One region of the Streptococcus sp. SGI.013 genome, then DNA from elsewhere that is predicted to be linked to it. Evidence: predicted binding sites of a transcription regulator. Region 1 holds the regulator's gene; the other holds the start of a gene.

The links. The regulator CtsR, encoded in region 1, represses protease genes until heat stress. The targets are predictions, from matches to a motif close to TTGGTCAAAAAAGGTCAAANA.
Region 2: ACQRDX_RS04670 (ATP-dependent Clp protease proteolytic subunit) is a predicted target of CtsR. The motif match lies at 6,062-6,082, and genes of this name have one in related genera.

The regions. Positions count from the first base shown of each region.
Region 1 covers NZ_JBNPOS010000025.1:15,077-23,623, forward strand. Annotated here, with positions in the region: gene ACQRDX_RS07065 (adenylosuccinate synthase) at 1-521, opposite strand, end outside; partial or broken gene ACQRDX_RS07070 (ABC transporter permease) at 693-836, opposite strand; gene hslO (Hsp33 family molecular chaperone HslO) at 973-1,839, shown strand; gene dusB (tRNA dihydrouridine synthase DusB) at 1,832-2,809, shown strand; gene ACQRDX_RS07085 (hypothetical protein) at 2,849-3,217, opposite strand; gene ACQRDX_RS07090 (bacteriocin immunity protein) at 3,230-3,544, opposite strand; gene ACQRDX_RS07095 (ATP-dependent Clp protease ATP-binding subunit) at 3,663-6,092, opposite strand; gene ACQRDX_RS07100 (CtsR family transcriptional regulator) at 6,094-6,552, opposite strand; gene tsf (translation elongation factor Ts) at 6,699-7,739, opposite strand; gene rpsB (30S ribosomal protein S2) at 7,870-8,547, opposite strand, start outside.
Region 2 covers NZ_JBNPOS010000012.1:10,072-18,618, forward strand. Annotated here, with positions in the region: gene ACQRDX_RS04645 (UDP-N-acetylmuramoyl-L-alanyl-D-glutamate--L-lysine ligase) at 1-1,123, opposite strand, end outside; gene ACQRDX_RS04650 (putative polysaccharide biosynthesis protein) at 1,214-2,875, shown strand; gene ACQRDX_RS04655 (cystathionine gamma-synthase) at 3,018-4,112, shown strand; gene ACQRDX_RS04660 (MalY/PatB family protein) at 4,114-5,274, shown strand; gene upp (uracil phosphoribosyltransferase) at 5,368-5,997, shown strand; gene ACQRDX_RS04670 (ATP-dependent Clp protease proteolytic subunit) at 6,147-6,737, shown strand; gene ACQRDX_RS04675 (YlbF family regulator) at 6,800-7,240, shown strand; gene ACQRDX_RS04680 (DUF2129 domain-containing protein) at 7,240-7,539, shown strand; gene ACQRDX_RS04685 (ABC transporter substrate-binding protein) at 7,592-8,547, shown strand, end outside.

The DNA of each region.
Region 1 (8,547 bases):
ATTTTTTCAAAAAGACGGTTTTTTTCTTCTAGATTACGCGCCAGACGGTCTTTAAAGATATCACGATCAAGCAAGTCAGCGATACGGATGCCAACACGCGCCGCTTTATCCATATAAGCTGGTCCAATCCCTTTAATCGTTGTACCAATTTTATTGTCACCTTTCGCTTCTTCTTGTAAGCGATCAAGATGAATGTGATATGGCAAGATAACATGGGCACGATCTGAAATGCGTAAGTTATCAGTTGTCACACCCTCTCCATGCAAGTACTCCAACTCCTTAACCAAAGATTTTGGATTAACCACCATACCATTTCCAATAACAGAGATTTTTTCTGGGAAGAAAATCCCTGATGGAATCAAATGTAACTTAAACTTTTTACCATCAATCACGATAGTATGTCCTGCGTTATCTCCACCTTGATAACGTGCAATGACTTCGGCATTTGCAGACAAGAAGTCTGTAATCTTACCTTTACCTTCATCTCCCCACTGGGTACCAACAACAACAACTGATGTCATAATTTTGATTCTGAACTACAAATCTGTAGTTCCTCATCCTTTCTCAACTCTCTAGGGCAGGAATCTCACCTGCAAGAATGTCTTACACTCTATTATATGAAATTTCTGATAATTTTTCAAGAAAGCTCTGTGACTTTAACACTGTAAATGCACAAATGGTGATAGAGACCACTCAAGACTTGATGACACAGCTCTCCCTAAGCCATTAGCCAAACCAGATAAAAAAATAACCATAAAAATCATTGCAACCACTAGCAATTCAACCAGAGCATACTTTTTTAATGAAAATATCAATTCTTTCAATGCAAGTTTCATCATAAACCTCCTTTTGGTGCTGATTGTATCACACTAATATGACCTTATGATGACTTTTACAAAAATAATCTCAAGTAAGCCTATTCAAAAACGCATCCGACTGGTATTTTATAAGGGGTGTGCTATAATATTCTTTATGGATAAGATTATAAAAACTATTACAGAATCAGGCTCTTTCCGTGCCTATGTATTAGACGCTACTGAAACGGTCAAAACAGCTCAAGAAAAACATCAAACCTTATCAAGCTCAACCGTTGCCCTAGGGCGTACCCTTATCGCTAACCTCATCTTAGCTGCCAACCAAAAAGGAGACAGCAAGGTTACTGTTAAGGTCATCGGAAACAGCTCTTTTGGTCACGTCATCTCAGTTGCTGACACTAATGGACAGGTTAAAGGCTACATCCAAAATAAAGGTGTTGATATCAAAAAAACAGCAACTGGTGAGGTTTTAGTTGGCCCATTTATGGGACAAGGCCACTTTGTTGTTATTACAGACTACGGAACAGGTAATCCTTATACCTCAACGACGCCTCTGATCACAGGAGAAATTGGTGAAGACTTTGCCTACTACCTCACTGAAAGCGAGCAAACCCCATCTGCTGTTGGACTAAACGTCCTCTTGGACGAGAACGATCAGGTCAAGGTGGCAGGAGGATTCATGTTGCAGGTCCTACCTGGAGCTAAAGAGGAAGAAATCACTCGCTTTGAAAAACGCATCCAAAGCATGCCTGCTATCTCAACCTTGCTAGAGTCTGATGACCATATCAATGCTCTACTCACTGCTATCTATGGAGGCGATAGCTACAAGGTGCTCTCAGAGGAAGAGATTGGCTTTGTCTGCGACTGCTCACGTGAGCGATTTGAAGGGGCTCTCATCACTCTTGGGAAAGAGGAACTAGAAGCCATGGCAAAAGAAGATCATGGCGCTGAGATTACCTGTCAATTTTGTGAAACCACCTACAAATTTACCGAAGAAGACTTGGAGGGCTTGATCAATGACTAAATTAAACTCTTCTTTTATGATCGGAAATGTAGAGATTCCTCATCGTACGGTCTTAGCTCCAATGGCTGGTGTCACCAACTCAGCTTTTCGAACTATTGCTAAAGAATTTGGCGCTGGGCTAGTTGTGATGGAGATGATTTCTGAAAAAGGGCTCCTCTATAACAACGAAAAAACCCTTCACATGCTCCACATCGATGACAATGAACATCCCATGTCTATCCAATTGTTCGGAGGAGATGCCGAAGGGCTAAAACGTGCCGCTGACTTCATCCAAAATAATACCAAGGCTGACATCGTCGATATTAACATGGGCTGTCCTGTCAATAAGGTCGTTAAAAATGAAGCAGGTGCCAAATGGCTAAAAGATCCCGATAAAATCTATCACATTGTCAAGGAAGTAACATCTGTCCTAGATATTCCGCTGACTGTCAAGATGCGTACGGGCTGGGCTGATAGTAACCTCGCTGTAGAAAATGCCCTTGCTGCTGAATCTGGTGGGGTCTCTGCCCTTGCTATGCATGGCCGTACCCGTGAACAGATGTACACTGGCACTTGTGACCACGAGACACTCTCTCGCGTATCAAATGCCATCACCACTATTCCATTTATCGGAAATGGTGATGTTAAAAGTGTGCAAGATGCTAAATTTATGATTGAGGAGTTGGGTGTAGATGCTGTCATGATTGGACGCGCAGCCTTGAATAACCCTTACCTCTTTACCCAAATCAATCATTTCTTTGAAACAGGTGAAGAATTACCTGACCTTCCTTTTGTCAAAAAATTAGATATCGCAGAGGAACACTTACGCCGTCTCGTTGACCTGAAAGGCGAGAAAATCGCTGTTCGAGAATTTCGTGGCCTAGCACCTTATTACCTACGTGGCACATCAGGTGCTGCCAAAGTCCGCTCTGCCGTTGCCAAAGCAGAAACTTTTGAAGAAGTTCAAGGACATTTTAATAGCTTAAGATAAAAAACAAGACTGGATTAAAGTATCCAGTCTTGTTTTTTATTATTTTCTCTGAATAAAAGGATTGCGATAAGGATAAAGAATCACAAACAAGCTATTGATTACCATCAGCACAACTTCCCAGTTTAAGCCATCAGAAAGCATGATCCCTAGCCCTAACAAGAGTAAACCAAGCACGCCAGCTAACCAGAGCTTTAGGTTGCCTAGAAGTACTGACATACCAGTCGTTTTACTGACTAAAACATAAGCTAGCACAAACACAATGCTATGTAACACACTCAAAACCATCGACAAGTTCATAAAATCTAGTTTAGGCTGGGCAATATGAATGATAAAGAGAGCAAATACAATGCTATCTATCACAATACTAACAATTTTACCTGATATAAGATAGGGTGATTTATCTCTCATCATTACCTCCAGTTAGCGAAAAAGACCTGATAAACTTTGAGACAACATCAGCCAAAAAGACAGTTTCCCTCGCTCCTTAGGAACGGCACTGGATAAGCAGGTCCCCAACCCTATCACACACTTAGGCGCCTTATAACGATTAAGCATGAGATAAAGAGAAATCCTTTGGCTGATTTCTGCTTGTAGTCTTAGGAGCTCATCCTCTCTTTGAATAGACTCACACGTTTTCAAAGCCTCTTCAAAATAAGCGTGTAACTCTCGATTAGCCCTGACATCACTGTCCTCACAAACAGCTGTCAGCTGATTTAGCAACTCTGTTTTTGTCATAGAAAATACACCTCGCCTTTAATCATTGAAAATTCTTCCACCGATAGTAACCTTTTTCTGAATCAGCATAGGCATTTCCCTTATCACTTATACCTGAAGTAGTCCAACTATATTACTCCTAGCTGATATCAAACTTCATCTTGCCTTTATTAATTCCCACTTTTAGCGTTTGACCAGCGGTCAATTCACCTGATAAGAGGAGTTCTGCCAAGCGATCTTCTACCTCTGTCTGCAAGGTACGACGAAGCGGACGGGCTCCCATTTCAACATCATAGCCTATTTCAGCTAAGTGTTTTAAAGCTGAAGGTTGGAATTTTAAGGTTATTCCTTTTTCAGATAATGTTGCCATTAAAGGTTTTACCATGATTTTCACAATATCGCGCATATTATCTTCTGTCAAGCTATGGAAAACAACTTTCTCATCAATACGGTTGATAAATTCTGGACGATAGGCTTTTTTCAATTCTTCTAGAATACGTTTTTGCATGGCATCATCATCATGAACAAGGGCTTTTGTCCCAAATCCAACAGTCTTTTCATCACGAAGAGCTGTCGCTCCAAGGTTGGAGGTCATAATGATAATAGTATTTGAAAAATCTACCTTACGACCACGACTATCTGTCAAGACACCATCATCTAAAACTTGAAGGAGAACATTAAAGATATCTGGGTGAGCTTTTTCCACTTCATCAAATAGGAGAACAGAGTACGGTTTGTTACGGACTTTTTCTGTCAGCTCACCCCCTTGATCATAGCCTACATAACCTGGAGGCGCACCATTTAAACGGCTAGCTGCAAATTTTTCCATGTACTCACTCATATCAAAACGGATAAGAGCTGATTCATCGTCAAAAAGGAGTTCTGCCAAGGCTTTTGCTAACTCTGTTTTTCCGACACCAGTCGGTCCCAAAAACATAAAAGAGCCAATTGGACGTTTACCCGTTCGAATACCTGACTGATTACGACGAATCGCGCGACTTATACTAGATACCGCTTCATCTTGTCCAATAACACGCTGATGAAGTTCTTGCTCTAACTTAAGATAGCGTTTAGCATCAGATTGTGTCATTTTTTCAACGGGAATTCCTGACAACTTGCTAAGCGTTGCTAAAACGTGCTCCTCTGTCACCATAAGGGCTGGCTTATCTTTCTTTTTATCCTCTTTTTTTAGAGCTGACAGTAAAGCCCTTTGATCACCGCTCATCAAGGCATGGTCAACATCTGTTAGAAAACTATATTCTCTTTTAGGACGATTTTGTTGTACCGTTGCACTAGCTTCATCTAATAAATCAATAGCAGAATCTGGTAGCTTCTTACTGGTCAAATAACGATGAGCTAACTTAACAGCCAAACGAGCCACTTCATCTGAGATCGTCACATGATGATAATCTTCATAAGATGCCTTTAAGCCCAAGAGAATCTGGCTAGCATCTTCTACTGAAGGCTCTTCAATCATAACCTTGGCAAAGCGACGTGAAAGAGCCGCATCTTTTTCAATATGTTTTTGATATTCATCTTGGGTTGTTGCCCCCAAAGTGCGTAAGCTGCCGCGGGCAAGGGCTGGTTTCAAGATATTGGCAGCATCAAGAGTGGAGTCAATACCACTACCTGATCCCATAATCGTGTGTAACTCATCAATAAATAAAATAATATGACCGTCTTCTTCAATATCTGAAATGATTTGATTCATCCGCTCTTCAAAATCCCCACGAAAACGAGTTCCAGCAACCACAGACATCATATCAAGCTCTAAAACACGCATTTTAGATAGATTTTCTGGTACATCGCCAGATAAGATGCGTTGAGCTAAGCCATAAGCTAAAGCCGTTTTCCCCACACCAGCTTCACCAACTAATACGGGGTTATTTTTGGTTTTACGACTTAAAATCTGGACCATACGCGTGATTTCTTTATCACGTCCCACAACAGGATCAATCTGACCATTACGGGCAAGATCTGTCAAATCGCGTGTAAAATCCGCTAGATCTCCAGCTGTCGATTGTGGTTTCATCATATCCATCATAGCTGGACTAGCTTTAGGTTTATCTAGTTGACGGATAGCTTTAACTTGTGCCTTAGTATAACCCGCAATTTGGTCAATAGATTTTCTAACATCTGCCAATCGAAAAGAAGGTGCCTCAAGATGACTAGATGTTCCAAGTGTCGCTAAAATACGTGCAGGATACAAATCAGGAAGGAGCAACATCGCCATCAAAACATGCTCGCTTCCCACTTCATCTTGATGTACCACTTTTGAAATAGAATAAGCTTTATTCATAATCAGTTCCAAAGCAGGAGATTGTCTAAAAAAGACCATCTCTTCTCTCTGAGATAAGGTCTCCTTCCGAGCAGTTACCGCTAAAGTCGCAGCCATAAACTCTTCAAAGCTAACTTGCAAAGAATCTAAAACCTGACCTGCAATAGAATCTTGGAAATGAAGGAAAGCCAATAATAACTGCCAACTTTCCAAATAGTCCGTATCAAATTTATTAGCTATAAACTGAGCCTTGGCGAAGGCTTGTTCTAGCTTAGTTGAATAGCGTTTCATTCTAATATCCTTTTCTATCTAAACGTTGTAATATTTTTGCCAAAAGACGTGGACGGATAGTAGCCGCATCGGATCCTAAAACGCTATCCAGACCACTAGCTAAAATAATATTTCCTTCACGCTCACTAATGATAGCCTCGTCAAACAATAATTGGATCAAATCCGTAAATTCCTGCTCACTAATCCGATCACCTAAAGAGCCAATTAAACTCCCTAACATTTGATGTTGATCAGAAAATCGAATTTTAGCAATGCGGATATAACCGCCCCCTCCTCGTTTACTCTCAACAATATAGCCTCTACTTTCAGTAAAGCGGGTTTTAATCACATAGTTGATTTGACTAGGAACCACTTGAAAGCTATCTGCCAAACTACTACGTTGAATCTCAGCAAAATCGGATTGTGCTAAAAGATCCTTAATGTATTCCTCAATATGATCTGATGCATTTTTAGAAGGCATGACTCTTCTCCTTTCAAGTTTTCTTTGACATTAACTGACTATTATTATACCGAATTTTCACCTATTTGAAAACTAAAAATCCTCATTCTCAAATATCATAAAGAAAAACCCCAGCCTAAAAGACTGGAGTTTCAACTTTTACTCTATTAGTTGTTAAGGGCTGCTGCCATAGTTGCTGCAACTTCTGATTCAAAGTCGTTAGCAGCTTTTTCAATACCTTCACCAACTTCAAAGCGTGCAAATTCAACTGCTTTAGCATTTACTGAGTCAAGGTAAGCTTCAACTGTTTTGCTATCGTCCATGATGTAAACTTGTGCAAGAAGTGTATAAGCTTGGTCAACTTGAGTATTGTCAAGCATAAAGCGATCCATTTTACCTGGAATGATTTTATCCCAGATTTTTTCTGGTTTACCTTCAGCCGCAAGTTCTGCTTTGATATCTTCTTCAGCTTGTGCAATAACATCATCAGTCAATTGTGCTTTAGATCCATATTTAAGGAATGGAAGAGCTGGTTTGTTAACCATTGCACGTGATTCGTTATCTTGCTCAATTTTGTGGTTCAATTGCGCTAACTCATCTTTGATGAATTGCTCATCAAGTTCAGTGTATGAAAGCACTGTTGGGTTCATCGCAGCAATGTGCATTGATACTTGTTTTGCAAGTGTTTCATCGCCACCTTCGATAACTGAGATAACACCAATACGTCCACCATTGTGTTGGTAAGCACCAAAGGCTTGCTCATCAGTTTTTTCGATCAAAGCAAAGCGACGGAATGAGATTTTCTCACCGATTGTAGCTGTTGCATTAACATAAGCTTCTTCAAGTGTCTCACCTGAAGGCAATTTGATTGCAAGTGCTTCTTCGTTGTTAGCTGGTTTAGCTGCAACAATAGCTTTTGCAGTTTCTTCTACCAACTCAACAAATTGAGCGTTTTTCGCAACAAAGTCTGTTTCAGCGTTAACTTCAACAACTGCTGCAACGTTACCGTCAACATAAACACCTGTCAAACCTTCAGCAGCAACGCGGTCAGCTTTTTTAGCTGCCTTAGCCATACCTTTTTCGCGAAGTAATTCAATCGCTTTTTCGATATCACCTTCAGTTTCTACAAGGGCTTTTTTAGCGTCCATAACGCCGGCACCTGATTTTTCACGCAATTCTTTAACGAGAGCTGCAGTAATGTTTGCCATTTCTAAATTCCTCCAAAGTTTGATATAAAAAAACGAGAGCAGAGCGGTTTGCTGCTGCCCCGTTTACAAGTTACTTAATTGGGTGGAGAGTTTTTCTCCTCTAAGACCTAATCTTAGTCTTGTTTTATGATTAGTTAGAACCTTCTACAACTTCAACGATTTCTTCGATTGAATCTGCAGTAGCTTCTTCACCAGCCAATTCAGCTTCAACAGCTGCAACTGAATCTTCACCTTGACGACCTTCAATGATAGCGTCAGCCAATTTAGAAGTGATCAATTTAACAGCGCGGATAGCATCATCGTTAGCTGGGATGATAACATCGATCTCATCTGGATCAGCGTTTGTATCAACCATAGCTACAACTGGGATACCAAGTTTTTTAGCTTCTTTAACTGCGATTTGTTCTTTGTGTGGGTCAACAACGTACATCACATCTGGGATGCGAGGCATATCAGCGATACCACCTAAGAATTTTTCAAGACGGTCACGTTGTTTGTTAAGAAGTGCAACTTCTTTCTTAGGAAGAACTTCAAAAGTTCCTTCTTCTTCCATTTTGTTGATTTCTTTAAGGCGTGCAATACGTTTTTGGATTGTTGACCAGTTTGTCAATGTTCCACCCAACCAACGGTGGTTGATGTAGTATTGACCAGCACGTTCTGCTTCTTCTTTAACTGCTTCTGAAGCTTGCTTCTTAGTTCCTACGAACAAGATAACCGCATCGTTAGCTGCTGCATCACGAACAAATTCGTAAGCTTGATCAGCCAATTTTACAGTTTGTTGAAGGTCGATAACGTGGATACCGTTACG
Region 2 (8,547 bases), on a different contig from region 1:
CACCTAGGATGAGGGTGATTTGTCCTGTCTGATGCTCTTTGACGACTTTGATGAGATTATCAAGGCTGACACCATTATGAGCATAGTCAACAAAGACTTTAGCACCATTGGCTTGAGTTAACACTTCCATTCTTCCTGGGACAGTTGTTTCAGCGATTCCATTTTGGATAGCATGGTGTGATGCTCCTAAGCGCAAGCATGCTAAGGCTGCTGCGAGGGCATTTTCTTGGTTAAAACGTCCAATGAGTTGGATGTGATAGTGCCCAGCTAGCTTCCCCTCGACATCAAATGTAAAGGCTTTTGAGTGTGAAATAGGGTTTTCAGAGAATTTTCCATAGAAGTCATGATCTTTTGTCGCAACTTCCTCTTTTAAGAGATCAAAATGGTCCATCTCACTATTAATAATCACTGCTCGGCTATTTTTCATTAGGAGGCGTTTATGGTAAAAATAATCCTCAAAAGTGGGGTGTTCAATAGGCCCAATGTGATCGGGACTAATATTTAAGAAAACACCGACATCAAAGGTTAAGCCATAAACCCGTTTTACGAGATAAGCTTGACTGGAAACTTCCATGATCAGATGTGTCATTCCATTTTTGACAGCTTCAGCCATCATGGCAAAGAGGTCCAAGCTTTCAGGTGTTGTGAGACTTGATTTAAAGAATGTTTTTCCATCAAGCGTGGTGTTCATGGTAGAGAGCATAGCTGGTTTATGTTCTTGCTTTAAAATCTGGTAGGCAAAATAAGCAGCAGTCGTTTTACCTTTTGTACCTGTAAATGCCAAAAGTTTTAATTGCTCTTGAGGATTACCATAAAAAGCCATGGCAACCAAACTCATCGCCTGCTTCACATCGTTAACAAGAATAACGGGAATATCAACTTCATAATCTTTTTCAGAAATATAATAGGTTAAACCAGAGCTGATTGCTTTATCTAAAAATTCTTTTTTAAAATGAGCACCCTTGACAAAAAATAGTGTTTTTTGATCTATTACTCGGCTGTCATAACTTAATTGCTCAAAACAAATATCAGAAGCATGGTAATGATAGTATCCGTTAAAAAGAATTTCTCGAAAATTCTGGTCATTTTTTAAAATGTCTAAAACATGTTCAATTGTAATCATAGTAATATTTTAGACCTTATGTTCCTGTTTTACAAGTCAAAAGGAAAAGTTTATAATAAATTTGATTGAAAAAATTCTAGGAAGTAACTAATGGATAAAGAAACTACTCGTTCGTCGCTGTCTCAGTCGGCTCTTAGTCAAGAAGAAAAAATGTTACGCGGGACAGCATGGTCAACCATGAGTAATATTGTCAGCCGCCTATTAGGCGCCCTTTATATCATTCCTTGGTATATGTGGATGGGAGAGCATCGGGCAGAAGCTAATGGTTTATTTAATATGGGCTATAGTATCTATGCCTTGTTTTTATTGATTTCAACAGCAGGTATTCCAGTTGCGATCGCTAAGCAGATTGCAAAATACAATGCCTTAGGAAAAGAAAGCCATAATATCTATCTGATGCGGCACTTTATGCGTTTCATGTTGATACTAGGCATTATTGGTGCTTCTGTGATGTATTTTGGTGCAGGGATTTTTGCAGGCATGTCAGGTTCGGGTGCAGAACTCATTCCTGTGATAAAGAGTCTGTCACTGTCTGTTTTAATTTTTCCTGTCATGAGTGTAATCCGCGGATTTTTCCAAGGGTACAATGATTTAAAGCCCTTTTCTATTAGTCAAATTGCCGAGCAGATTATTCGGATTATTTGGATGCTATTAGCGACCTTTTTCATTATGAAAATGGGATCAGGTGATTATGTTGCAGCTGTGATTCAATCAACTTTTGCGGCTTTTATTGGGATGTTGGCTAGTATGCTGGTCCTGGGTTATTATTTATGGCAAATGGGTGTATTAGGGAAGTTCTTTTCAGAATTGGATATTGATGAAGAGATTGATTCTCTCCAAATTCTCATTGAGACAACGAAAGAAGCCATTCCTTTTATTGTAACAGGAGCTGCAGTTTCTATTTTTAGCTTGATTGATCAGGCAACTTTTATCAATAGCATGAAGTGGTTCACAAATTTTTCCGAGAAACAATTGGTCACCATGTACACGTATTTCTATGCTAATCCTAACAAGATTGTCATGATTTTGATTTCTGTTGCTTCCTCTATCGGTGGTGTGGGAATTGCATTGATTACCGAAAATTTTGTGAAAAAAGATAAAAGAGCGATTGCTCGTATGATTTTGAATAACGTTCAAATGTTAATGATCTTTATGATACCAGCTCTTACAGGTTCCGTGTTATTAGCTGAGCCACTCTATACAGTCTTTTATGGGCAGTCAGAGACACTTGCGATTCATCTCTTTATTGCTGTTTTGCTACAAACTTTAGTGGTAAGTTTTTACACCATGTTATCTCCGATGTTATTAGCCCTTTTTGAGAGACGTCGTGCGATTCGATATTTTTTAATTGGTTTAGCTGTTAAAGTGGTTTTACAGATTCCTCTTATTTATCTTTTTCACTCTTATGGACCAGTGCTTAGCACCACTATTGGTTTATTAGTTCCTGTCGTTTTAATGTATCAACGGATCCGTCAAGTGACTCACTTTAATCCTAAAATTATGGTAAAAAATGCTCTACTTATTGTACTGATGACAGGGATTATGGCGATTTTTGTGATATTAACAAAATTTATCTTAGGCTTTATTTTTGTTCCAAACGGCTATGTCCAAAGCGCCATTTATTTAGTAATTGTTGGATTTGTTGGTGTAGCGGTATATGGTTATTTAGCCTTATTGACCCGTAGTCTTGATAAATTAATCGGAAGTCGTGCACAACGTCTGCGCCAAATGTTAAAAATAGAGTCTGTTTAAAAATCTAGATTAATATCTAGATTTTTTTTGATACGTTATAAGTAAAAACTATAGCTAACTATCAATAAATGATATACAAGAAAAACGTTATAATGGCTGTTTAAGTGGTAGAATAATAAGAAAACAATATCAGGGGGAAATCATGACAAAATCTTATAAATTAGACACTATCTTAGCGCAGGCTGGTATTAAATCAGATGAAGCGACTGGAGCGTTAACAACTCCCTTACATTTTTCAACCACCTATCAGCATCCAGAATTTGGTCAATCTACAGGATATGACTATACTCGTACGAAAAATCCAACTCGAACGCAATTAGAAGAAACTTTAGCTGCTATTGAACAGGCAGAATTTGCCTTAGCAACAAGTTCAGGGATGAGTGCAATTGTACTTGCCATGGAAATTTTTCCTGTAGGAAGTAAGGTCTTGGCGGCCAGAGATCTCTACGGTGGGTCATTTAGATGGTTTAATGAGAAAGAAAAAGAAGGACGCTTTTCTTTTGTTTATGCCAATACAGAAGACGAACTTATTGAGCAGCTAGATGATACGATTGACCTTGTTTATTTAGAGACACCAACTAATCCCTTGATGGTAGAGTTTGATATTGAAAGTATCGCCAATAAAGCTCATCAACTAGGAGCTAAAGTGATTGTGGATAATACCTTTTATAGCCCTGTTTATCTTAATCCTATTCCTTTAGGAGCAGATATCGTGGTGCATTCTGCTACGAAATACCTTTCAGGCCATAATGATGTTTTGGCTGGGGTTGTCTTAACCAGTGATCAAGAGCTTTATGATAAACTTTTCTTTAATTTGAATACAACAGGAGCTGTTCTATCCCCATTTGACAGTTACCTTTTGATTCGAGGGTTAAAAACATTGAAGCTACGCATGGGAAAATCAACAGAGAATGCCAAAGCTGTAGTAGAAGCCTTGCGACAGTCTCCAGCAGTTAAAGAGGTACTTTATACAGGAAAAGGTGGCATGGTTTCCTTTAAAGTTAAGAACCAAGAAAATATTCCACAAATCATCAATACTTTGGAAGTTTTCACTTTTGCAGAAAGCTTAGGAGGGGTTGAAAGTTTGATTACTTACCCTGCTACACAGACCCACTTTGATATTCCAGCTGAGGTTCGTCATGCCTATGGTTTGACAGATGATCTCTTACGCTTATCAGTTGGAATTGAAGATGCAGAGGATCTGATAACAGATTTAAAGACAGCTTTGGAGGGATAAGATGACAAAATATGACTTTATCACTGTACCTGAGCGTTTATCAACTAATGCTGTCAAGTGGCAGGCGACAAAAGAAGATAAAAATTTGTTGCCACTTTGGATTGCTGACATGGATTTTGTGACCTTTCCAGAAATGACCAAAGCTTTAGAAGAATTTGCAAGGCATGGTGTTTATGGCTACAATGCGACACCAGATAGCCTGTTAGATAAAATTGTTAATTGGGAAAAGGAGCAGCACGGTTACTTTATCTCAAAAGAAGATATCACCTTGATTGAGGGAGTTGTTCCTGCTATTTCGGTAGCCCTACAAGCTTTTTCAAAAGAAGGAGATGCTGTGTTGATTAATACACCTGTATATCCCCCTTTTGCCCGAACAATTACCTTAAATCAGAGAAAACTGGTTAATAATTCTTTAATTGAAAAAAATGGCCACTTTGAAATTGACTTTGAGCAGCTGGAAAAAGATATTGTTGAGCATCAAGTTAAAATCTATCTTTTTTGTAGCCCTCATAATCCAGGTGGTCGTGTTTGGTCTAAAGATGAACTTGAAAAAATTGGAAAACTTTGCCAAAAATATCATGTTATCTTACTTTCAGATGAAATTCATCAAGATTTGGCTTTGTACGGGAATCAACATCATAGCTTTAATACCGTTTCGGAAGATTTTTCGGATTTTTCAGTGATTTTAAGTAGTGCTACTAAAACTTTCAATATTGCAGGAACAAAAAATAGTTTTGTCTTGATTAAAAATCCAGGGCTTCGCGCAGCTTTTCGTAAAATTCAGCTAAGAAATAATCAGCATGAAATTTCAAGCCTAGGTTTGATAGCTACGGAGACTGCCCTAACTTATGGAAAACCGTGGCTAGAGGAGCTCAAAGGTGTTCTAGAGGATAATATCAACTACATTGCTGACTTTTTGAGTAAAGAAGTACCACGAATAAAATTTTTAAAACCAGAAGGAACTTATTTGATTTGGCTTGATTTTTCTGACTATGGCTTATCTCATTCGGAATTGTTTGAGAAACTAGAAAAAGAGGCTGGTTTAATCTTAAATGATGGTTTAACTTTTGGTCGCGAAGGGAAATTACATGCTAGACTAAATGCAGCAGCACCTAGGTCTATCATTGTGGAGGCCTGTCGCCGTTTAGCTGAAACTTTTTAAAATCTTTTCTTTCTAGATGAAAACTCCCTTGAAGTTTGGTATAATAAGGAGAAAAAAATTTAGAAAGTAGGAAGCTCGAAAGAGCGATATTATATGGGAAAATTTCAAGTTATTTCGCATCCACTAATCCAGCATAAACTCTCTATTTTGCGTCGTACTAGTACCTCGACAAAAGATTTTCGTGAGCTTGTTAATGAAATTGCTATGTTAATGGGGTATGAGGTCTCACGTGATTTGCCACTAGAGGACGTTGAGATTGAGACACCGATTGTAAAAACTGTTCAAAAGCAGTTAGCGGGTAAAAAATTAGCAATCGTTCCAATTTTGCGTGCAGGTATTGGTATGGTTGATGGCTTACTTAGCCTTGTTCCAGCTGCTAAGGTTGGTCATATTGGGATGTATCGTGATGAGGAGACTCTTGAACCCGTTGAATATCTAGTGAAATTGCCAGAAGATATCGATCAACGTCAAATTTTTCTTGTAGATCCTATGTTAGCAACTGGGGGCTCTGCTATTTTAGCAGTTGATTCTCTTAAAAAACGTGGTGCAGCGAATATTAAGTTTGTCTGCTTAGTTGCGGCACCAGAAGGGGTTAAGAAATTACAAGATGCCCATCCAGATATTGACATCTACACAGCGGCGTTGGATGAAAAGCTCAATGAAAATGGTTATATAGTTCCAGGACTTGGAGATGCTGGTGATCGTTTGTTTGGGACAAAATAAGTTTTATCAAAGGTTGAGAGCGTTCTTTCAACCTTTTGCTTTTTCTAAAAAATAGTAAATTTTTTATTTGACCAAGATTGACCAAAAAGCTATAATGGTAATATCTTAATTGATAGAAGTAGGAACTTCTAAGAAAAAGGAGAAATTCTATGATTCCAGTAGTTATTGAACAAACTAGCCGTGGTGAACGCTCGTATGATATTTACTCACGTTTGCTAAAAGATCGTATTATTATGCTGACAGGGCCAGTTGAGGATAATATGGCAAATTCTATTATTGCTCAGCTCTTATTCCTTGATGCTCAGGATAATACAAAGGATATTTATCTTTATGTCAATACGCCAGGTGGCTCCGTATCGGCAGGACTTGCAATTGTAGATACGATGAACTTTATTAAATCTGATGTCCAAACTATTGTAATGGGTGTTGCAGCTTCTATGGGAACCATCATTGCCTCATCAGGTACTAAAGGAAAACGTTTCATGTTACCCAATGCTGAGTACATGATTCACCAGCCGATGGGCGGAACAGGTGGTGGCACTCAACAAACAGATATGGCTATCGCTGCAGAGCATCTTTTAAAAACACGTCAAAACTTAGAACAAATCTTAGCTGATAATTCAGGGAAAACAATTGAACAAGTTCATAAGGATGCGGAACGTGATTACTGGATGAGTGCGCAAGAAACATTAGAATATGGCTTTATTGATGATATTATGGCTAATAATGATTTAAAATAAAATCAAAAAGGTGGAAGTGGAGCAACCTAGTCTCCACTTCTTTTTTTTGATATAATCTTTATATGCTAGAAATAAATCAAGAATTAATAGAGATTGACGATGCGATTGATGCTTTAGTAGCGTCCATTTTGGAAACAAAAGAGGTCAAAAATTATAAAAACGTAAAAACTCGTTTTCAGGAGAATACTTCTTTACAAGAAAGGTTGCAACTGTTTTCTGCTTTAAATCAAGATTTTGAAAATCAAAAGGCTTATTTGCCTTACAGAGAAGACTTAAAGGTCTTAAAAAAAGAGTGGTTATTACAAAAAAGGCAACTTGATTTGGATCCCTTAGTTCAAGAAATGCGACAGGCAGAGCATGATTTACAAGCACTCTTATCAACAGTTAGTCATTATTTAGCCAAAAGTGTATCGGAGGATATTTTTGTAGATGAAGCCCTGCCTTTGTCGCCTCATAGACGTCCTCATGCTAAAGGCCATCATATTAGAGAAAGGAATAGCTAATCGTGGACAAAAAAGATCGGATAGGTGTGGCGGTCTATCTTTACTACAATCGTGATGCTAGAAAAGTGTCTAAATTCGGTGATGTTCATTACCATTCTAGACGATTGCGTTATCTTGTGTTGTATATTGATGTGGCTGACTTAGACGAAGTTGTGAGTTATTTGGAAAAACAGAAGTTTGTTAAAGATATTAAAGTGTCGTCCTACAAAGTGATTGATCAAAATTTTGTAGGGAATCTTCATCAAGAAGAACTGGATATCGAAAAAAATAGTCCCAATAGCTTGACAATTATCAGATAATTCAGTATTCTTATTAACGTATATTTTTAGATAACTTTAAGGAGATATAGAGATGAAAAAGAAATTAACATTAGCAGCTCTTGCTTTTGCGAGTACAGCTGTTCTTGCAGCCTGTGGGGCAGCGCCTAGTGGCTCATCTTCATCGACTGGTACAGAAGTTGGAGATACGATTAAAGTTGGTTTGAACTTTGAGTTGAGTGGAGCAGTTGCGGCTTATGGTCAAGTTCAAAAAAATGCTGCGGAGCTTGCCGTTGATGAAATCAATAAAGCAGGTGGTGTAGATGGAAAAGAGCTTGAAATTGTTTCAAAAGATAACAAGTCTGAAAACAATGAAGCGGCATCTGTTGCTAGCAGCTTAGTCACTCAAAATAAGGTTAATGTGATGATTGGACCTGCAACTTCTGGTGCCACAGCAGCAGCAACACCGGCAGCAACAAAAGCAGCAGTCCCTCTTGTGACACCTTCTGGTACACAAGACAACCTAACTTATGCAGATGGAAAAGTAAAAGAGTACGTTTTCCGTACGACTTTCCAAGATAGTTTCCAAGGTCAAGTCTTGGCACAATATGCTACAGAAAACCTTTCAGCTAAAAAAGTTGTCCTTTATTATGATAACTCAAGTGACTATGCCAAAGGTATCGCCAATGAGTTTAAAAACCAATATAAAGGGGAAATTGTTGTAGAAGAAACTTTCCAAGCAGGTGATAAAGACTTCCAAGCTGCTTTAACAAAAATCAAAGATAAAGAGTTTGATGCGATCATTATGCCTGGTTACTACACTGAAACAGGTTTAATTACAAAACAAGCGCGTGACATGGGGATTGATAAACCAATTCTTGGACCTGACGGCTTTAGCGATGAAAAATTCATTGAAAATGCTACAGCAGCAGGAACAAACAATGTTTATTATGTTTCTGGTTACTCAACAAAAGTTGATTTATCTGATAAAGCTGCTAAATTTGTAGAGTCATATAAAGCAAAATATGGTGAAGAACCAAACATGTTTGC